DNA from 3 places in the Microbacterium sp. A93 genome. Region 3 is predicted to be linked to each of the others. Evidence: riboswitches for the same ligand, from Rfam matches in the RefSeq annotation. Region 3 holds a riboswitch; each other region holds the start of a gene.
What was found. A riboswitch is a leader RNA that binds a small molecule or an ion and turns the genes downstream of it on or off. The one in region 3 is predicted to bind S-adenosylmethionine.
Positions count from the first base shown of each region.

Region 1: another riboswitch for S-adenosylmethionine. It lies ahead of ACSU1G_RS11170 (hypothetical protein); the one in region 3 lies ahead of ACSU1G_RS22920 (flavin reductase family protein).
Region 2: another riboswitch for S-adenosylmethionine. It lies ahead of ACSU1G_RS22300 (MFS transporter); the one in region 3 lies ahead of ACSU1G_RS22920 (flavin reductase family protein).

Region 1 is NZ_JBPXMT010000004.1:50,056-57,009, reverse strand. It holds gene ACSU1G_RS11195 (MFS transporter) at 228-1,433, opposite strand; gene ACSU1G_RS11190 (PfkB family carbohydrate kinase) at 1,641-2,633, opposite strand; SAM riboswitch class IV at 2,700-2,816, shown strand; gene ACSU1G_RS11185 (hypothetical protein) at 2,869-3,477, shown strand; gene ACSU1G_RS11180 (HepT-like ribonuclease domain-containing protein) at 3,550-3,891, opposite strand; gene ACSU1G_RS11175 (nucleotidyltransferase domain-containing protein) at 3,888-4,346, opposite strand; gene ACSU1G_RS11170 (hypothetical protein) at 4,434-4,820, opposite strand; SAM riboswitch class IV at 4,852-4,969, opposite strand; gene ACSU1G_RS11165 (hypothetical protein) at 5,026-5,184, opposite strand; gene ACSU1G_RS11160 (HNH endonuclease) at 5,244-6,668, shown strand; gene ACSU1G_RS11155 (NERD domain-containing protein) at 6,675-6,954, opposite strand, start outside.
Region 2 is NZ_JBPXMT010000009.1:235,248-242,201, forward strand. It holds gene ACSU1G_RS22290 (four-helix bundle copper-binding protein) at 140-550, opposite strand; gene ACSU1G_RS22295 (DUF6480 family protein) at 624-881, opposite strand; gene ACSU1G_RS22300 (MFS transporter) at 1,083-2,522, opposite strand; SAM riboswitch class IV at 2,543-2,659, opposite strand; gene ACSU1G_RS22305 (glutathione peroxidase) at 2,832-3,323, opposite strand; gene ACSU1G_RS22310 (organic hydroperoxide resistance protein) at 3,323-3,745, opposite strand; gene ACSU1G_RS22315 (MarR family winged helix-turn-helix transcriptional regulator) at 3,789-4,226, opposite strand; gene ACSU1G_RS22320 (DUF4287 domain-containing protein) at 4,328-4,618, opposite strand; gene ACSU1G_RS22325 (aminotransferase class V-fold PLP-dependent enzyme) at 4,642-5,739, opposite strand; gene ACSU1G_RS22330 (RidA family protein) at 5,748-6,140, opposite strand; gene ACSU1G_RS22335 (aminotransferase class V-fold PLP-dependent enzyme) at 6,338-6,954, shown strand, end outside.
Region 3 is NZ_JBPXMT010000009.1:385,721-392,674, reverse strand. It holds gene ACSU1G_RS22930 (mechanosensitive ion channel family protein) at 1-842, opposite strand, end outside; gene hisD (histidinol dehydrogenase) at 958-2,265, shown strand; SAM riboswitch class IV at 2,365-2,484, shown strand; gene ACSU1G_RS22920 (flavin reductase family protein) at 2,558-3,115, shown strand; gene ACSU1G_RS22915 (RNA-binding S4 domain-containing protein) at 3,161-3,556, shown strand; gene ACSU1G_RS22910 (aldo/keto reductase family protein) at 3,599-4,603, shown strand; gene ACSU1G_RS22905 (Ig-like domain-containing protein) at 4,739-5,980, shown strand; gene ACSU1G_RS22900 (hypothetical protein) at 6,052-6,363, shown strand; gene ACSU1G_RS22895 (MFS transporter) at 6,451-6,954, opposite strand, start outside.

The DNA of each region.
Region 1 (6,954 bases), on a different contig from region 3:
AATAGACGCTTCTCCCGACCCCCAGTCGAGGATCTCACTGTCGCCACCGAGCACCCAGGGAAAAGGTCGAGCCTTTAGAGGCAAGAAAGTGGATGTGCTGCTGTGCGAGCCATCGCGATCCACGCCCGTGGCGGGAAGGAAAACACAGCTCAAACTCGCGCACAAGCCGGGTTTTTCTTCCCGTGACATCGCCCGCGGCGCGGCACAGGCCACCCGCGCCACCCGCGTCACGGCCTGCGGCGCGCCTCCAGCACCCCCGCGAACACGATCGCGACGACACCGGCGATCGGCACGACGAGCAGTCCCGCGCGCAACCCGGCATTGTCGGCCACGAACCCGACGAACGGCGGCGACAACAGGAAGCCGAGACGCAGCAGCCACGACACGATCGTGAGGCCGGCGCCGTGCCGCAGGCCCGGCAGCGAGTCGGCGACCTGCATGGCTGCCGGGATCAGCGTCGCTGAGCCGAACCCTGCCACCGCAAATCCCAGGATCGTGCCCGGAATGCTCGGGAACGCCAAGGCCAGCCCCATGCCGACAGCGATGAGGATTCCGCCAAAGCGGGCGACCGTGCGCTGGCCGAAGCGGTCGACCATGCCGTCGCCGATTATCCGGCCGATGAACTGGGCGCCGACGAGGGCAATATATCCGGTGGTGGCGATCGCCGCGGGGGCGCCGAGATCGGCACCGAGGTAGAGGGTCGCCCAGGACATTCCGGCATCCTCGACCACGGCGCCAGCGATCGCGATCAGCACGAGCGCACCCATGACGGCGACCGTCTTTCCGGAGATGCCGAGACGCAGCGCGCCGCCGATCTCCGAGCCGCCGGCGATCGCCTCCTCTTCGACGACATCATCACGGCCGGGCAGACACATTCGCAGCGCGATGAGCGAGACGGCGCAGAACACGACGGCAGAGATCGTCAGATGGATGCCGAGTGGCAGCGCCAACGCGATCGCCAGAGCCGACATCGATCCGCCGAGCACCGCGCCGATCGACCAGATCGCGTGGAAGGAGTTGATGATCGAACGCCCGTAGCCACGCTGCACGCGCAGACTGTGTGCGTTCTGGGCGACGTCAGTGATGGCATCCGCTGCCCCGCCGAGGAGGAGACCGAGTGCGAAGAAGATAACGGAAGGTGCAATGCCCGCGCCGAGCAGGCCCAGGCTGGTCAGAATGGTGCCGATCACCGCAACCTTCGCCGAACCGAAGCTGCGGATGAGCACCGCGGCACCGAGTCCCGCGATGATCGCGCCGGCGGGGAATGCCGCGATCGCGAGTCCGTAGGTGGCGGCGTCGAGTCCGAGCGAGGCTTTGATCTCGGGATAGCGCGGCAGGATGTTCGCGAACAGCGCGCCGTTGGTGAGGAACAGCAGCGCGACGCCGATGCGGGCGCGGCGCACGGCCGGGCTGACGGCGGTCAAAGAAGACATATGCACCAGCGTAGGTGTGGACGGATGCCGGGTGGCGACGCTGACCGCGCGATCCACGCCTGTCGCGGGAAGGATTTCCCGGCTAAATCGCGCGTTTCAGCCAGGTTTCCATTCCCCCATCGCCGGCGGTGGCGCCAACCCGACGGCGCGGCCGCCGACCCCGCCGGTCCCCGACGTTCACCTCGCCGTTTTCACCTTGAGGTGGATTCACCGGTCGCGGAGAAACTCCTCGACCTCGGCTGCGGTCGGAGCCGTCGTCGGTCCACGACGGGTGACTTTGATCGCGGCTGCCGCGTTGGCATGTCGGCAAGCATCCACCCACGTCGAGCTGTCGGCGATGCCGGCCATCAGCGCGCCGGTGTGGGTATCACCGGCGCCATTGGTATCGACGGGGGTCTGCGGAAAGCCCGGCACGTAGGTGGTCTCGCCGTGCGCATGCACCGCGCACCCTTCGCCGCCGTCGCGCACGATGGCAACCGCTCCGGCGCGCATCAGCGGAGCAAGCTCCCGGGCTTGCGCCACGATCTCGCGTTCGGATGCTTCGACCGGAACAGACAGCGCAGCCAGCAGGTCGGTCGCCTCCTCTGCGTTGCTGGTCCACACGTCGGTGCGGGCGAGCATCGTGTCGCGCGCGTCGGCGGGCAGCGCGGCGAACGCCGCCCCAGGGTCAAGGACGACGACCGCAGCCTCGGGAAGGGACACCAACCAGGCCAGCAGCGGCTCGCGGGTCTGCGCGACGGCGAGGGAGTATCCAGTGACGCAGACGAGGTCGCCGGGCTGGACGTCGGCACTCGCAAGGGAGTCGACGGTGATGTCGCGCTCGGCGCCGAGCGTCGTGACGAAGGTTCGCTCTGCCGTCGGTTCGACCAGCACGACGCACACACCGGTGTCCTGCGTGGCGACCTGCGGGGCGGATGCTGCGATGCCGTCGGCATCCAGTGCCTCGCGGATCAGATCGCCGTGCGGACCGGTGCCGAGCGATCCGGCGTGCACGCACTGTGCGCCCAGCCGGGCTGCCGCGAGCAGCACTGTGACCGCGCCACCCGCGTACTGCGCGACGGAGTCGGCCATCACGTTCTGTCCGCGCGCGGGAAGGTCAGGCACTTCGATGACCAGATCGACCAGCGCTTGCCCAGTGTGGATCACTCGTGGTGGGTGCTGCCTGTTTTGCTCGTCATTGATCTCGGCACGGGTGCGCATGCGGACAGCCTATCCAGGGGGCGCAGGTGCGGTGATGTCTCCGCTCCCTGCTACAGTCCATTTCAGGTTCAAGAGTTGCAGCCACAGGTACCTGGCCGGCTGCACGGCAACCCTCCTCCATCGAGCGGGGTGCCCCAGGGGAAGAACCGGTCCGACGCAAACGCGTTCGGGCAAGTCGATGGGTTCGCTTCGTCTGTGGAGATTGCGCGAGCCCTTCCCACGAAGGGATGCTCTGATGAGCGAAACCACCTTTGTCCATGCCGATCACTCACGAGATCTGTGGTGGCGCCAACTCGGTCTCCACGACAGCAGCGACCCCGCAGCCAGCAGCAACGAGCGTCGCCTCCAATCCGCACGCCGCGAATACCTGAGCTCACTGCAGCCGTCAGGGTTCACCCGTGCAACCGCTGAGGGCGACTCAGTCCTCACCGTCGAGCAGGTCGCGGCAGAGCTCGCCGCTATCGAGGAGGCGACCAAAGCCACAGTGCAAGACGAGGCCCACCAGCGCCGCGAACGAGGATGGGCGAACGTGCGCAGCGCGCTGTCGGCTTCGGATGCCGATGTGCCGGTCGAACGCGGCGACTGGGCCGGATTCACTCGGGGCCGCGCGATCGCGTGGTGCTGGAACCTCTATCAGTACGAGCCGCGCGGGTTCGTGCATCCGGGGTCGCAATTGCGGGCAGAGCGCACGTCCGAACTCGAGGCGGGGCTGATCCCGGACGGGTTCGGATACGCCCAGCGCGCCGCCGACCTGGAAGCTGCCGGGTTCATGCCCGCGACGTATCGGCACGCGCAGGAGGCTCTCGGCAGGTCGACGTTCTCGCCGGCTGACGTGACGCACTGAATCGGATGCTGCGGCGGGCTGACGCGAGTCGGCCCGCCGTGGCAGCTCAGGTTCCATTCGTGGGCTGGTGACTCAGCCTGTTTGCTGCTCCGCCCGAACGAGCGCCGCCAGTTCGGGGAAGCTCTCGGTCACCGTGCGCCAAAGGAGTTCGGCATCCAGTCGGTCGCAGTGATGCACCACGTAGTCACGATGACGCGCGGCCTGCCGCCAGATCGAGGCGGAGAAGCGCTCGGAATCGGCCGCCACGAGACGCCTCACGAGATCGCCGATGCGGTTGGACAGCGCCTCGAACGCAAGCGGCACAGCTAGATCAGAGTCGTAGGCGTCGCGTCCTCGTTCGACCAGGTTCGCTGCAGTGTCGAACGCAGAACGCAGCTCATCGAGACAGCGCTGGATGCGGTCCACCTCGTTCACAACGGCATGGCTTCGCGAAGGATCGTCGCGTCGCGCTCGTCGTCAAGGGATGCGATCGACAGCGCAGATACAGGAACGCCGACGAGTACTTCCATGTCCATCTCGAACTGCGCGATATCGAAGAGGGTCGCGTCGGGCGCCGAGGTCACGAGCAGGTCGAGATCACTCCTGACCGTCTGCTCACCCCTGGCAACGGATCCGTAGACCTGGACCGATCCGAGGTTCGCGCTCTGAGCAAGCCGCTCGATCACCGGCTTCAGATACCGGAGTCGTTCAAGCGAGACCACTGGCTCCGACTGGGCCGAGAGCTTGCGGTATGCCTCCAGCGAGAGCAGCACTACCTCTGGCCGTCGATGAGATCCGACCGTGACGGGAGCAGCATCCGGAGTCTCGCGAAAACCGGCGATGAGCGCCGACAGGCCGGACCGCGCGTCTGCGACTGAGATGACTTCCATGCGCACCTCCAGAAGATGTACATGAAATTGTACATATTTTCGGGGTGCTGTGGTGGGCAAACTTCTGTCCGCCCACCACAGCTTCACTCAGATCCCGAGATCCTCCAGCCTCAGTCCTGTTCCGATGTCGAACGCGATCGTTTCACGCCCGCGTGCAGCATCCGGCGCGGTCGTTCCCGGCACTGCGGGTCCCACCGTGTTGGTGCCGTCATCCCACTCGACGCGCCATGCCTGCTCGCTGTCGAAGTGCACACGAACCACGCGATCGTCGCAGCACGGCGGCGACCCTCCCCTTCCGACGTAGACGCCAGCCGCCGTGAGCACTCGAACGAGCGCGTTCCACGTCCAATCCGGGTAATGCTCCCGGACGTACTCGTCCGTGTAGCCCCTTCGGACAGGAAGCGAATGCCCGTAGTGCAGCAGTTCGTTCAGCTGCTTCTTCGTGCGTACTTCCTTGTAAAGCTGACCACTCATGAGTTCAGCCCCTCTCAGGAGGGCACGCCTCCATCGAAACTTGCGACACGAGATCTCGCGGCGCCCGTTCTTCCCCTGGGGCACCCGGAAGTCGATGGACTCGGGTTGCCGCGCGGTCGGCCAGGTACCTGTGGCCGCGACTCTTGAACGCGAAAACGACTGTAGCAATCGGGTCCGACATTCATCCCTGGGGGGTGATAGTGCTCTAGGCGACCATCACCTCGGATGCTCCGGCGCGGGCTGCGCGTGAACTGCTGGCGAGACCGCTGTCGCCCCAGGGATCGACAAACAGCGCTTGGCGCGAGTCCCCGCACTCGCCACCGACGCCGTACCGCTGCGACCCATTACTCTCATCTTGAGGCACGCAGGATTCTTGACAACGCGCCTCAACCACTCGACGACGAGCAGGGGGAGCGATTACGCATGGCGCAACGCAACGACGGAACCGAAGTTCCACATTCCGAGGCGCTTCAGCAGTGGGCAGCCGTTGCATATGAAGAACTCAAGAGAGTTGCCGGAACTTACAACAAGGTCATCAGCTACGCAGGTTTGAGGACGGTGCTCCATGAGGAAACTGGCCTCACCACCGGCATGCTCATGCAGAACTGGATTGGTGGCGTTCTCGAGATCGCGGCCCAACGAGCTGCGGATGCGAACGAGCCCCCTCTCACCTCACTATGCGTTCGTGGGGATGGCACTATCGGCGATGGCTACATGCGCGCGCCCAAGGCCGTAACGCCGAGCAGCACCAGCGACGTCGAACAGCTAGCAGCCGAACACCGACTGCTTTGCTATGCGGCGTTCGCAACAGACATGCCAGCCGATGGCGGCACACCGATGCTCCCGCCGGAGGTGGCGCTGCGGCGACGCGCACAAGGAGCAGATGCTACCTCGGACGCCTGGCTCGACGAACTCATCGCGACGGGCGAGCTTTCCGCCCGCGACCCGATCCCGTTTCGCACTCACCTTGAAGTCGCCAAGCTTTTCGGCCGTAGTTACAAAGGCCACCAGACCGCAACATTCCAGCTAGACGAGTCAACGGAAGTCTGGTTTCCCAAGATGTACCCGAACGGCGACTGGAGCAACATTTTGTCTGACGACGGCGAGGTGATCACGATGCAGCATATTCAAGGCGGTAAGTACGGCGGCGTCATGGAGACCGACCCCATCCGCGAGTACGTGATCACATTCGGGCACGCCAAGCCGGCAGCCGGGCCTCGGTTCTATACCTTCCTTGGCGTCTTCGAGGGTGCACCTCAGCTCTCAGATCGCACGCGTTGGGTGCATCAACGAGTCGCGCACACGGTCTACTTTGACGGCGAGGGAGACTTCTCATTCACTCCCAACCGCTCGCGGCCGGTGCAGGACGACCAAGTAGCTGAAGCCGCCGACACGGATCCACAGATGGTCGCGACATATCAAAAGCAGCTTGACGCTCGCTCGTACGCTGTCGAAGACAAACACAGCACGGCAAAGTCCCGCGGCAGTGCGCAAGCGGTTTTCGCAAAAGCCGTCAAGAACAATTACGGCTGGGAATGCGCGGTGACGGGCATCAAGACTCGTGCATTTCTTGTGGCATCGCACATCGTGCCGTGGAGCGAGGATCAGCAGATCCGTCTCGACCCGAGCAACGGGATCTGCCTCTCGACCTTCGTAGACCGCGCGTTCGACGCGGGCTTTCTGGCCATCACTCCAGAAGGCCGGACTGCGGTGCGATGGGACAAGATCGAGGGAGACCCGATCTTGAAGTTGGAACTCTCCAAGATTGACGACGTGGAGATCTTCAAGCCCTCAGTCGCACCGCCTGACCCCGCAAAACTGGCCAGGCGCGTGGAGCTGGGATACTGAGCGCACTCAGTTAGGTATCACCACGCACCGATACCGCGCCCGAGTCAGGCCCACATAGAGCAGGTCGAACCAATCGATGCCCTCTCGACGGATGAACGCGAGCCCATCGTCACCAATGTCGGTAAGAATCACGGCCTCAGCGTCCAAGCCCTTGTACTTGAAGATCGACCCCCAGCGCACGCGGCCTGAAGGAGCCTTGGGCATCGTCCCCGGGTTGGGTGCCTCGCTCACGTCGACAGTAACATCCGTCGAGACGGCATCTACCGGACCGAGTCCCGTGCCCGAC
Region 2 (6,954 bases), 150 kb from region 3:
TGCCTCCTGGTGGGTCACATGACGTTCAGGCGCACTCCAAGCACAGTCGCTGGAATGAGATCCGTATCACTGTGGACCCTAGGGAGGTGTACTGGAGGCTGCAATGGCACTTTCACCTGGAAGAAGGGAGGTCCTGTCCTCAGCCCAGAGACTCGAGCAGCTCGGCACACGCCTGCTCGCACCGGCGGCACGCCTCGGCGCAGACCGTGCAGTGCGCGTGCATCTCGGCATGCTGGCCGCACTCATCGGCGCACACCCGGCACGCGGTCCGGCAGGCCTCGAGCAAGGCACGGGTGGTCTCGGCGTTGTTGCCGGTCTGGCGGGAGAGGACCCGGCCCGTGGCTGCGCAGAGGTCTGCGCAGTCCAGGTTGAACCGGATGCACTGCCGGAGGTCGGCGACGTTGTCCTCGGCCAGGCAGGCGTCCGCACAAGCGGTGCAGGTCTGGGCGCACTCGAAACACGCCTCGATGCACTGGGCCAGCTTCTCTCGGTCGATCGTGCCCAAGTCCTTCGGATAGGTCTCGAGCATCGAACTCACGTGATGGGTCATGACATCCTCCTTGGACGGGCCAGGTCGGTCGGCGTGATGAAACGATCGGTGGTGGCAACGCCTCGGCGGACGCTCAGAACAGTCCGGCGATCGAGCCGGCGATCCAGAAGCCGACGAAGACCAGGACCAGGACCAGCAGGGCCACCAGCCAGGCCTTGTTCTTGGCACCGACGCCTCGCTGGTCCTTGTCGAGCTCGTTGTTGGTGGGCTCCGCGCTGGTGCCCTCGGCTGGCGGGGTGTCCCCGTCGATGCTGTGGCCCGACGTCTCACGGGTGGCCTCGGCCGGGTTCTCGGAATGGCCTCGGGCCTCTTCGGGGTCGATGGTTGACACGGCTACCTGCCTCCTGCGGTCGGTCATGCGGGGCATGCGTAAGCACAGGCTAACAAGGCCCCCGGCCCGCAGAGAGGGTAGGTCTGCGGCGCCTTTGAAGCACGACCCGCGGCCCAAGGGCACCCTGATGCCTCCGGCCCATGACAGGCCGCGAGACCCGACTGACGCTGATTCCTGCCGCGGCAAGAGGTGACGCTGGCGTCAGGCGCGCAGTTGGTCTGCGGTAACGGGTCCGCTCGTGAGCGCCGCGAAAGCGGGGTCGGCATCTGGAGAAGGGCTCTTGAGCCGGTCCGGGTCCCACTTGATGAGGGTGGCGGTGAGGAAGCCGACGAACGGCACGGCGGCCATGGCCATGATCGCCCCAGAGGTGCCCAACCAGGCCTGCAGCAACGGGAACAGGAACAGGCCCGCAGCGGCGCCGATGTTGCAGAAGGTGGTTGAGACGCCCATGCCCAGGCCTCGGAGATGACTCGGATACGCGAGCGCGGACAGTGCCGCACCACCCGGGGCGGCCAACCCCGCGTGGAAGAGGATGAAGAGGGACGGCAGCAGGATGGCCACCGCCAGGGGAGCGGACTCGAGCGTGAGCCCGAAGACCACGAGAATCACCGCGCAGGCGGCGAAGCCGATCTGGATGGCGCCGCGGATGCGCAGTCGGGACGCGAGGCCGGCTGCGGCGAAGCCGCCGACGATGCCCAGGACGTTGAACGCTGCCGCTCCGAGGGTGGCTCCCGCGAAGCTCTCGCCGAACAGGGTCAGGGCGATGATCGGCAGGTACCAGCCGATCGCGTAGTACTGGCAGGCCTCGGCGAACCAGGCGACGTTGGCCAGGACGGTGCGTCGCAGGTAGGGCGCGCGGAACAGCGTGGCCAACCGGCCGGCGTCGTGCTGGGTGGTTCCGGTGACCGAGCCGTCTGGGGCGGCGGTGACCGCGGCGCCGGGGAACTCGTACATCCGCTGCAGGGCGGCGGCGGCCTGGGCGTACCGGCCCTTGGAGGCCAGCCACCGCGGGGACTCCACCAGCACGGCCCGCTGGGAGACGAGGAGCGCCAGTGCGACGACGGCGCAGCTGCCCAGCAACCAGCGCCAGATCGAGGTGCCGACCCCGAGGTGGTAGATGCCGAAGGTGAAGAGCAGGTTGGTGGTGGTGGCCACGTACCACATGCCCTGCCAGCGGTTGAGCTTGCTCTGGTGCCGTGCCGGCAGGAACTCGGAGATATAGGTCAGCAGCGCTCCGAAGTCCATGGCCCAGGCCACGCCGGCGAGCACGCGGGAGAGGATGAGGATCTCAAAGCTGCCCGCGGACAGTCCGATCACCATGGCGACCAGGGCGAAGGCCTTGGCTGCCAGGAGGATGTTCAGCCGCCCGAACTTGTCCGCCAGGCCTCCGGCGAAGGGGCAGACGAAGATCGCCACGAACATGTAGGTGCTCGTCACCAGGGAGACCTGGACGGGGCTCAGGCCCAACTCGCGGGTCAGCGGATCGAGACCGGAGGCGAGGGCCGCACCGGCGTAGGCCTCGAAGAACACCCCACCCAGGCCGAGGATCCACACCCACTTCATGGCCGGCCGGGTGCGGCCGATGTCCAGGCCGTGGACCACGGATGCCTCGGAGTCGATTCTCAGTGTGGACGTGCTCATGGCCTGTCTTCCCTACCTTGGCTCGCGTCTTGCCCGCACCAGTGGGCTGCGGGCCGAATCCTCACCTGGGGCACCCCGCACGTGCGGAGGGTTGCCGGCCACGGAACCAGGGTTCGCTGTGTGTGGCACTCGTGATTCGCCGCCGACGCTATCGGCGGGGCGGGCCCGGGGCATGCCGGCGGTCATGGTCCGTCATCCTGGCGGTGTTTGAGCCGATCACCCGGGTGCAGGGGACGGAGATGACGCCGTGAGACGCAGGCTGGCCTGCCAGGTGCTCCAGGACCTCAGCCCGCCGGCACCTCCAGGACCTCAGCCCGCCGGCACCTCCAGGGCCGCCTCGATCGCTGAACGCATCTTCTCGGGGCCGGTGGCCGGGGCGAAGCGTTCGAGGACCTTCCCGTCCCGGTCGACGAGGAACTTGGTGAAGTTCCACTTGATGGCCCCGCCGAGCAGCCCGGAGGTCTCCTTCTTCAGCCAGGCGAACAGGGGGTGGGAGCCGGAACCGTTGACGTCCACCTTGGCGAACATGGGGAACTCGACCCCGTAATTCAGCTGGCAGAACTCGCTGGCCTGAGCGTCCGTGCCGGGCTCCTGGTTCGCGAACTGGTTGCAGGGGAAGCCGAGCACCACCAGGCCCTGGTCCTTGTACTCGGCGTAGAGCTCCTGCAGGCCTTCGTACTGGGGCGTCAGGCCGCACTTGCTGGCGGTGTTGACCACCACGGCCACTTGGCCGGCATAGTCCGCGAGCGGCTGGTCCTGACCGGCCACGGTGGGGGCGGTGAAGTCGTAAAGGGTGGGCATCAGTCCTGCACCACGTTCACATGGACCTCGATGTTGCCGCGGGTGGCGTTGGAATACGGGCAGACCTGGTGGGCCTGGTCGGCGAGCTCCTGGGCCTGCTCGGCGGGCAGGTTCGGCACGACCACCTCGAGGGTGACCTCCAGGCCGAATCCGCCGGCGCCGTTGGGGCCGATGCCCACTCGCGCGCCCACGCTGGACTCGCCCAGGTCAGCCTTGGCTTTGCGGGCCACCATCTGCAAGGCGGAGTGGAAGCAGGCCGCGTAGCCGGCGGCGAAGAGCTGCTCCGGGTTCGCGCCGTCGCCGGTGCCGCCCATCTCCTGCGGGGTGGCCAAGTCCAGGTTGATTTTGCCGTCCGCGGTCTGGGTGCGGCCGTCGCGGCCGCCTCCGGTGGCCAGGGCTTCGGCGGTGTAGATCGTCTGCATGGGGATCTCCTGATGGTGGTTGCGTGGGCGTGTGGGGAGCTGGTCAGGTTGCGGCCACGAAACGCTGGGAGAGGTCCCGCAGCGCGAGCAGGTCTGCGGTGGAGAGCCCGACGGCGTCCAGCAGGCACCGCTGGACGTCCACCGCGCGCTCGCGGAGGGTCTCACCCGCTGTGGTCAGCCGGACGGTCACTCGGCGGGAGTCGGTGGTCTGGCGCTCGCGGGTGATGAACCCGTGCTCGTCCAGACGGCGCAGCAGCGGCGAGAGTGTGCCGCTGTCCAGGTGCAATCGCTCGCCGAGCTCCGAGACCGACTGCCCGTCTTGCTCCCAGAGCACCAGCAGCACCAGGTACTGCGGGTAGGTCAGGCCCAGTTCGTCCAGCAGTGGCCGGTAGGCCTGCTGGGCTGCCCGGGCCGCCGAGTACAGGGCGAAGCAGACCTGGTCCTCCAGGTGGAGGTTCGGTGGGGCTTCGGGGGTGCTCATGCAGGAAGTATTGCGTACAATTCAGTTGTGTGCAATAGAAGGCTCGAGGAGGGGGTGTCGAGGACGGTGCAACCGAGCCCGTGGCGGGCCCGCATTCCGGGTCAGGACGGTTTGCTGGCCTGGCCGTCCAACCAGAGCGTGTCCGAGGAGTCGCGGTGTGAGCCGGAGGTTCCCACGTGTTTGGCGTCGATCTGAGGGCCCTTCTGGATGACGTGGACCAGGGCCATGCCGTGGCCCCGGCCGAGTCCGTAGTCGGTCTTGAGCCAGTCCAGGATCTCGCCCGCCTTCACGGAGTCATCGCTGTACCCCCGGGCCTGCGCGATCTCGAGCAGCTGGCGCGGGGTGAGGCCGGTCTTGTTCTCAATGGCGTCGAGATAGGCCTGGAATGACATGGAACCTCCTGGGTCCTCGGATTTCACCGACCGGCGAGCGCCGTCTCGAGCGCCTCGGCGAATCGATCCACCTCGGCAGTCGTATTGTAGAAGTGCGGGGAGACCCGCACCAGGCCCAGCTTCTCCACGACATGGACACCGGCTCGCAGTAGTTCGGCCGTGATGGCCGCGGAATCCTCGGTACGGAAGCTGACGATCCCAGCCTGGGCATCCGCCGGGGTGATCGGTTCAATGCCGAGCGCGCGGATCGCATCCGCGGTCCGCCGTGTCAGTTCATCCACGCGTCCGTGGATCACCGGCCATCCCACGCTGCCGAGGAACTCCAGCGTCGCATCAAGGACGTACAGCCCCGGATAGTTCGGATCGGCGTACCCGAAGTCCGTACTGGGTGGCTTGTTCCGGTAGCCCCGGTAGGCCGGCGTGAGCTTGTCCCGCGCCCGCTCCCGGAACACGCCGATCCCGGTGCCGAAGCCCGAGAGCAGCCACTTGAACACTCCGGCTGCATACACATCCACGTACGTGAGGTCGACGGGGAGCGACCCCAACGCCTGGATGCCGTCGACGACGAGCAGGGCATCGACCTCTCGGCACGCTCGCCCCAGACGGTCCAGGTCCAGCCGGGTGCCCGTCACCGTGTTCACGTGGGACACCGCGAGGACCCGCGTGCGGCTTGTGATTGCCTCCAGCAGCCGGTCCTCCCGCTGGGGTTCCGTGCCCGGGTCGACGCGGACGACGCGGCCCCCGGCCGCTTCCGCACGGACCCATGGCCACACCACCGAGGGGAAGTCGTCAGCAGCGACGACCACCTCATCGCCCGCGTGCCACTCCATGCTGTTGGCGGCGAGGTTGATCACCTCGGTCGTGTTGCGGAAGAAGCTGGCATCCTTCACGGGAACATCGAGCAGTGCCGCCACGCGCTCCCGGGCACGCACGCCGAGAGCCATCCAGAGCCGCTGGCCGTCAGCGCCCATGCTGGCCACGTCGTCGTAGTAGACCGCCGCCGCGGCCGACTGGCCGCGCCACGCCAGACCGGCACCGCCGGAGTTGAGGTAGGCGCGGCCGTGCAGATAGGGAAACCCTGCCCGGATGCTGGCCAGCCGGCCGTCGTCGAGCCCCGTCATCCTGGCGCTCAGCGTTCGGAGGGGATGCGGGCGACCGCCTGCACCTCGACCTTGGCGCCAGGGACCATCAGGTCGGCGACGATGACCGTGGCGCTCGCGGTGCGTGCTTCACCGAAGAACTCGCGCTTGGCGTCGTTCACCACATGCCCGTCGGCGGGGTCGGTGAGGTAGGTCGTCACGGAGAGGACATCCTGGGGGCGTGCCCCGGCGGCGTCCAGCACCTTGCCGATGTTGGCGTAGACCTGCTGGGCCTGGGCCCCCGCGTCGTCTCCGCCGACCACCTCAAGGTCCACGCCGGTCGGGCCGCACCCGGACAAGTAGAGCAAATCCCCGGACCGCACCGCGTCGGTGTAGTGACCGATCGGCGGATGGTGATTCTCAGCGCGGATCTCTTGTCTCATGGGCTTCTCCTCAGGTTCGGGGTCAGCTGTCGCACTCGCTCCAGCGCCGGTCAGCACATGGCTGCAACCCGCTCGGTGCGGGTTTTTTCTGATCCTAGGTAGCTTCAGGAGGCAGCGGCATCCTGGTTCCGTCCCGCGAAATGCGCGTTGACCCCTGATGTGAACGCCGGAATGGTGTCTCGAAAAGGAGACGTGCTGTGGATGAATGGCAGGCGAGAGTCGAGAGCGATTTTGCCTATCGCGAGGGATGGGTCTATCTGCAGTCTGCGGGAGCTGGTCTGGCCTTCCCGGGTGCTGCGGAGGCAGCAGGTCAGTACTACCGTGATGTAGCGCTCCTGGGCTGCGATGCGCAGCCGAGTTGGCGCCAAGCGGCCACGGGCGCGAAGCAACGGACGGCTCGGCTCCTGGGTGTGTCCGAGGAGGAGGTCGAGTTCTTCCGCAACACCAGCGAAGTCATCAACCTCGCCGCGGCCAGCGCGAGCTGGCACCCCGGTGACGAGGTGGTGGTGGCAGCCGACGACTATCCCTGCAACGTCCTACCGTGGGCGAACGCCGAGGCAGCGGGCGTGAAGGTCGTCCGGGTCCAGCCGACCGCACCCAGCACACGTGAGCAGCAGTTGCTCGAGGCGATCACACCGCGCACCCGGGTCGTGTCCGTATCCCACGTGCACCCGTGGACCGGAACGATGCTGGACCTGAACCGACTGGGCCGCGCCTGCCGAGACGTGGACGCCCTACTCGTGGTGGACGGCATCCAGGCGCTCGGTGCGGTGCCCGTGGATCTGAGCTACGTGGACGTCTACGGTGCCGGGGT
Region 3 (6,954 bases):
CTGGAGGGGTAGATCACCCGGCGGCCGTCCCAGATCTTCACCACCACGTAGGACAGGGTGATGTCCTCGATGGTCCCGTAGACCCCGTCCGCGATCACCACGTCGCCCACCCGGATCGCGTCCGTGAAGGCGAGCTGGATCCCGGCGAAGACGTTGGTCAGGGTGGACTGCACGGCGAGGCCGGCCACCACGGAGATCACGCCGGCCGAGGCCAGCAGCCCGGCGCCGACCGCACGGACCTGCGGGATGGTCAGCAGGATGACGGAGACGGCGATCACGATGATCGCAGCCTGGATCACCCGCCGCAGCAGCACGGTCTGGGTGCGGATCTTGCGGTCGCGGCGGTCGTCCACGCTCTCGGAGGCGTACTTGCCGAGCAGCCGCTCCTCAACGATCTGCACCACCCGCAGCGCCAGCCAGGCCAGCGAACCCACGATCCCGGCCATCAGCAGGAAGTTCACCCCGGTGAACCACGGGTAACCGGAGGCGGTCAGGCCCAGGGCGATGCGGACCGCCAGCAGCACGACCACGGCGAGCACCGGGACGCGGCACTTGGCGACCTGGCCGCGCATCCCGGGCTTGCGGCGCAGCACGGTGTTCAGCAGCAACCAGGCGACCACCACCACGGCCACCGCGATCGCCACGGAGATCGCCACGGTGGACAGGATGCCCCAGAACGGGCCGAGCGAGTCCACCGCGCCCTCGGCGCCCTCCCGGACGCTGTCCTGGACGTTCTCCTGGGCCGGACCGGGGGTTCCGGTGGGATCGGCGGTCGACTCCGCTGCACCCCCCGCGGCGGTCAGGACGGCGGGCCACTCGGCAAGGGGGGACGGACTGAGCATGTGGCCCAGTCTGACATCCCGTGCTGGCGCGATCCTCAACAGGGGCAGAATGGGCACTGAACCTGCTGAACCTGCTGAACCCCTCAAGATCTCAGGAGCCACTCCCATGCCTGCCCTGCTTGCCACCACGGACCTGCGCGGCCGAGACTACGATCCGGCCACCGTGCTGCCACGCGCTGAGGTCGACGTGGCCGCCGCCGTCCCCCGGGTGCTGCCGATCCTCGATCGGGTCCGCACCGAGGGCGCCACCGCCGTGCTGGATTTAGGCGAGCAGTTCGACGGCATCCGCCCACCGTCCCTGCGGGTGCCGGCCGCGCGGATCACCGAGGCGCTCGAGACCTTGGACCCGGCCGTCCGGGCCTCCCTCGAGGAGTCCATCACCCGCGCCCGCACCGTCCACGCCGCCCAGTTCCCTTCCGGGTCCGAGGTCGAGCTCGCCGAGGGTGCCGTGGTGGAGAACCGCTGGGTCCCGGTGAACCGGGTGGGCCTGTATGTGCCCGGCGGCCGCGCCGTCTACCCCTCCTCCGTGGTGATGAACGTGGTCCCGGCCCAGGCCGCGGGGGTGCCGTCCCTGGCCGTGGCCTCCCCGCCGCAGAAGGACTTCGGCGGCCTGCCGCACCCCGCGATCCTGGCCGCCTGCGCCCTGCTCGGCGTGGACGAGGTCTACGCGGCGGGCGGCGCCCAGGCGGTGGCCATGTTCGCCTACGGCGTGGCGGACGACGCCGGCGCCCCGGTGTGTGCCCCCGTGGACATGGTCACGGGGCCGGGCAACATCTTCGTGGCGGCCGCCAAGCGCGCCCTGCTCGGGACCATCGGCATCGACGCCGAGGCCGGACCCACCGAGATCGCGGTCCTGGCCGACGGCACGGCCGACGCCCGCTGGGTGGCCGCGGACCTGATCAGCCAGGCCGAGCACGATCCGATGGCCGGCTCCGTGTTGATCACCACCTCCCCCGAGCTGGCCCGCGACGTGACCGCGCAGATCGAGGCACAGGTGCCCGGCTCCTTCCATGAGGAGCAGATCCGCCAGGCCCTGGGCGGCCCCCAGTCCGGGATCCTGCTGGTGGACACCCTGGACGAGGCGCTGGCCGTGGCCGACGCCTACGCCGCCGAACACCTCGAGGTCCACACCGTGGATGCGCTGGCCACCGCCCGGCGGGTGCGCAACGCCGGCGCCGTGTTCGTGGGCCCGTATTCCCCGGTGCCTCTGGGCGACTACTCCTCCGGCTCCAACCACGTGCTGCCCACCGGTGGCTCCGCCCGGTACTCCTCCGGGCTGAACACCGTGAGCTTCCTGCGCCTGCAACAGCTGATCCGTTACACGGAGACCGGCCTGAAGGACCTGGACGCCAACATCGCCTCCCTCTCCACGGCGGAAGGCCTGCCCGCCCACGGCGAGGCAGTCTCCCTGCGCTTCCGCTGAGACTCCTCCTGAGGTCATGGACATCATGCAGGTCACAGGGGTTCATAGTTCGAGAAACCCTTTGACCGTCAGGGCCGGGCGTCGTTAGTCTGGACACAGAATCACGAGTTCCCGCTGTTACAGCCCTGGCTTGCGGGACGGCAACCCTCTTCACGCAGTAGTGGGGTGCTCCAGGTGAGGATTCGGCCTCCCGGACGTCCCGGCAGGCAAGTACCGCGTTTCTGCTGGTGCCGTTCGGAGTACTCTCCGTGGGTGCCGTCGAGTAGATCCGCCTTCGAATGGAGGACCGAACATGACCGCTCTGGCTACCCACGAACTGCACTCGACCCCCGCCCTGGACCGTGACCTCAATCGCGAGCTGTCCACCGAGACCTTGCGCACCGCCTTCTCCCACTTCCCCTCCGGCGTGGCAGCGCTGGCCGGTGTGGCCCACGGCGTCAAGGAGGGGCTCGTGGCCTCGTCCTTCACCGTCGGGGTCTCCCTCGAGCCGGCGCTGGTGTCTGTGGCCGTGCAGAACACCTCCCGGACCTGGCCGCGGCTGAAGCAGGCAGAACGCATCGGGATCTCCATCCTCGGCGAGGGCCAGACCAGCGTGTGCCGCCAGCTGGCCGCCAAGGAGGGAGACCGCTTCGCCGGACTGGACGTCCGCTCCACGGATCACGGTGCCCTGCTCCTGAACGGTGCGGCCCTGTGGCTGGACACCACCGTCTATGCCGAACTGCCGGCCGGGGACCACACCATGGTCCTGCTGGAGGTCCACGGCGTGCACGACCACTCCTCCGAGCACGAGCCGATCGTGTTCCACCGCTCCGCGTTCCGCAACCTGCGCACCGCCGAAGGCAATCAGTAGGGAAACCAGTAGGGCAACCAGTAACGGGAGGTAGGCTTCACGTCCATGCCACCACCCACCCCTCCCGCCCAGGTCCGTCTGGACGCCTGGCTCTGGGGCGTGCGCATGTACAAGACCCGCTCGGCGGCCACCGCCGCCTGCCGGGCGGGGCACGTCCGGCTGAACGGGCAACCCACCAAGGCCTCCCAGGCCGTGCGGCCCGGGGACACCATCCGCCTGCGCCAGCCCGGCCGGGAACGCATCCTCGAGGTTACCGGCCTGCTGGCCAAACGCGTCGGCGCCCCGGAGGCCGTCCGTCATTACATCGACCACTCCCCGGAGCCCGTCCCCCGCGAGCTGATGGCCGTGCCGCGCCGGGACCGCGGGGCCGGACGCCCCACCAAGCGGGAGCGCCGGCAGCTGGACCAGCTGCGGCGGCGTACCGAGCTCGACCCGGGCTGAACCCCTGGCGACGTGCGGCGTCCGGCCGACTAGGGTGAATCCATGAAATTTCGATACCTCGGCAACAGCGGACTCAAGATCTCAGAGATCATCTACGGCAACTGGCTCACCCACGGCTCCCAGGTGGAGAACGAGACGGCACACGCCTGCGTGAAGGAGGCCCTGAACCAGGGCATCACGAGTTTCGACACGGCGGATGTCTACGCCAACACCAAGGCTGAGTCCGTCCTGGGCGAGGCCCTGCAGGGTCAGCGCCGCGAGTCGCTCGAGGTCTTCACCAAGGTCTACTGGCCCACCGGGCCCCAGGGCCACAATGACACCGGGCTCTCCCGTAAGCACATCATGGAGTCCATCAACGGCTCGCTGCAGCGGCTCCAGATGGACTATGTGGACCTCTACCAGGCCCACCGCTATGACGTGGAGACGCCGCTGGAGGAGACCATGCAGGCCTTCGCGGACATCGTCCGCGCCGGCAAGGCCCTGTACATCGGGGTCTCCGAGTGGCCCGCGGACAAGATCCGGGAAGCCCACGCCATGGCGTCCCAGCTCGGCTTCCAGCTCATCTCGAGCCAGCCGCAGTACTCCATGCTGTGGCGGGTCATCGAGTCAGAGGTCATCCCGGCCTGCGAGGACCTCGGGCTCTCCCAGATCGTCTGGTCCCCCATGGCCGGCGGCATCCTCACCGGCAAGTATCTGCCCGGCCAGCAGCCTCCCGAGGGCTCCCGCGGTGCGGACACCGAGGGCGGCGCCCGCACCATGGCCAGCCGGATGTCCGATGAGGTGCTCACCGCAGTGCAGAAGCTGCGTCCGATCGCTGACGGACTCGGGGCCACCATGGGCCAGCTCGCCATCGCCTGGGTCCTTGCCAACCCGAACGTCGCCGGCGCCCTCGTCGGAGCCTCCCGGCCGGAACAGATCGCCGAGAACGTGAAAGCCTTGGACCTCACCCTGGATGACGTCACCCTGCGCGCCATCGACGCCGCGATCGGGCACATCGTCACGGACGACCCCTCCCTGGTCTCCGTCCCGGAGACACGCGTGGCCTGACCAGCCCCAGATTGTGATCACGCCGTGATCTGGACATCCTGAAGTATCACGGTATGATCACAGTCAGCCGGTGTTGCCCGTTCCGCTGGACGGAGCGGGCAACACGGGGTCAAGCGCCATCAGGGGGGGCTGAGCATGACCACAAGGGCACGGCATACTGCTGACCTTCCCCGTCCGCGCCATGCCCTCACGGGCCTCGGCCGCGGTCTGACGGCCGCCTCCGGAGTCCTGCTGCTCATGACCGGCCCGGTGGGCCCTGCCGCAGCGGACACCCTGCCCAGCCCCAGCGGATCCCCCTCAGCCACAGCCACGCAACCCGTGGCCCCCTCGCCCTCCACCTCCCCCAGCGGCAACGCCCCGCCCGAGTTCCTCCAATGCCCCGGGATCATCGTCCAGGCGGGCGTCCCGGAGTCGATCGGCTTCCAGGTCACGGATCCCGACGGCGACCGGATCACCCTCACGGCTGCGGGCTCCTCGTCGGGTGCCGAGACCGCGGTCACCGGCCACACCCTGACCTACACGGCCCCGCCGGGCTTCGCCGGCCACGACTTCATCGAGGTCACCGCGGACGACGGCCAGGGCGGAGTGGCCGTCTGCGACCTGTCCATCCGGGTGGAGGCACAGCCGGATCCCACCCCCACCCCGACCCCCACGAGTCCCAGCCCCACCACCTCGCCGAGCCCCACGCCCACGGATACACCGACGGAGCAGCCCACGACGCCGGCCCCCTCGCCCACCAGGACCACCCCGGCTCCCAGCCAGGAGCCGACCTCCGGGCCGGCCCCCACGGCCGAGCCGACCCCGGCCCCGTCCACCCCTGGTTCCACGGATCCCACGGAGGTGCCGACCGGCGGGAACACCGGCGGCGCCAACGGCGACGGTGAGAACGGTGGCACCAGCGGCAGAAACGGCAACGGCGACGGCGGTTCGGGGACGGCCCCCGGCACCCCGGGCGGCAACACCTCCGGTCCCGCGGACGGTTCGGGCGGTGGCGCCGGGTCGCCGGACGGGACAGCGCCCTCCGGGTCGGCACCGCAGGCTGACACCGCCACCCAGCGACTACGGGACCTGACGCGTGAGACCACGGTCTCGTGTTCGCTGCAGGCCGTTCAGGACGCCCGTACGCTCATCCAGGGCATCTCTGCCGGGATGGCCTCACACCCCGGCGGTGGGAGCTTCCCCGAGGGCGGCGCCGGCGAGCAGGACGGCACGGCCCCACAGGATCAAGACGCCGGCAGCACCCCGGCGGCGGCCACTGACCGGACCGCGGTGGTCACCGGCTCCTCCATCTGGCTGTTCGCCGGCGTGGGCGTCCTGATGCTGGTGCTCATCGGCCTCGCCGCAGCCGCCCTACCCCGCGCGGGCCACCGGGACTAGGCTGGCCGGACGATGCGGTCGCTGGGACGGAACGCCGCCCCGTGGGCCGCCCGACATCGAGGAGGTTCGCGTTGAGCCGGTACGAGGACGAACTGGAACAGCAATTCATCGAGGAACCGGAGAACGACCTGGAGCAGCCGGCCGACGGCCGTGACGGCACCACGGACATCGGCTCCTCCGACGACCCGGACACCCTGGACGCCATCGACCCACTGCGCCGGGACACCTTCCTGTTGGACGGGGACCAGGACTACAACGGCGTCCCGGACTACCAGGAGGGCAAAGCCGAGGCGAGTACGGACGAGGATATCCCGGACGAGGACTCGGAATGGGACGGCCTCGAGGACGACGAGGACAGCGGCAACGACGACGCCGACCGCTGAGCCCCCTAGGCGCACCATCCGCACAGCCCGCACCACCCGCGCCGCGGAGACCTCGCTGAGGCCCTGAGGCCTGAGGCCTGAGAACCTCTACCTCCGGCGCCCGGACACCAGCCGTTCGGCGCCGGAGGCCGCCAGGATCAGGCAGGCGCACCAGATGCCGCCGGCCGGGCCGAGGGGTGCCGCCACCAGGCCGGCCACCACGGGCATCACCACCTGCCCCACGCGGTTTCCGACCAGGCGGACCGCCAGCGCCGGGCCGCGCCACGGGACCGGCACGGCCTGGGAGACGAGTGACATGGTCAGCGGTTGGCCGATCCCGAGGGCGAGCCCGCCCACGGCCATCAGGCTCAGTGCGAGCCAGGAGGCGCCCCACACCTGCAGCACCGGCGGCACGAAGCCCAACGCCACGGCGGTCGCCAGCAGGGACACCAACACCAGCCCGTGGCGGGACCACCGCCGGGACATCCACGGCAGCACGATGCGGGACACGAACGAGGCCCCGCCGCGGACGGACAGCAGGACTCCGACCCCGATCGGCGCGACCCCGGCGGCCTCACCGACGAGCGGCAGGAAAGCCGTCAGGATGTCCAG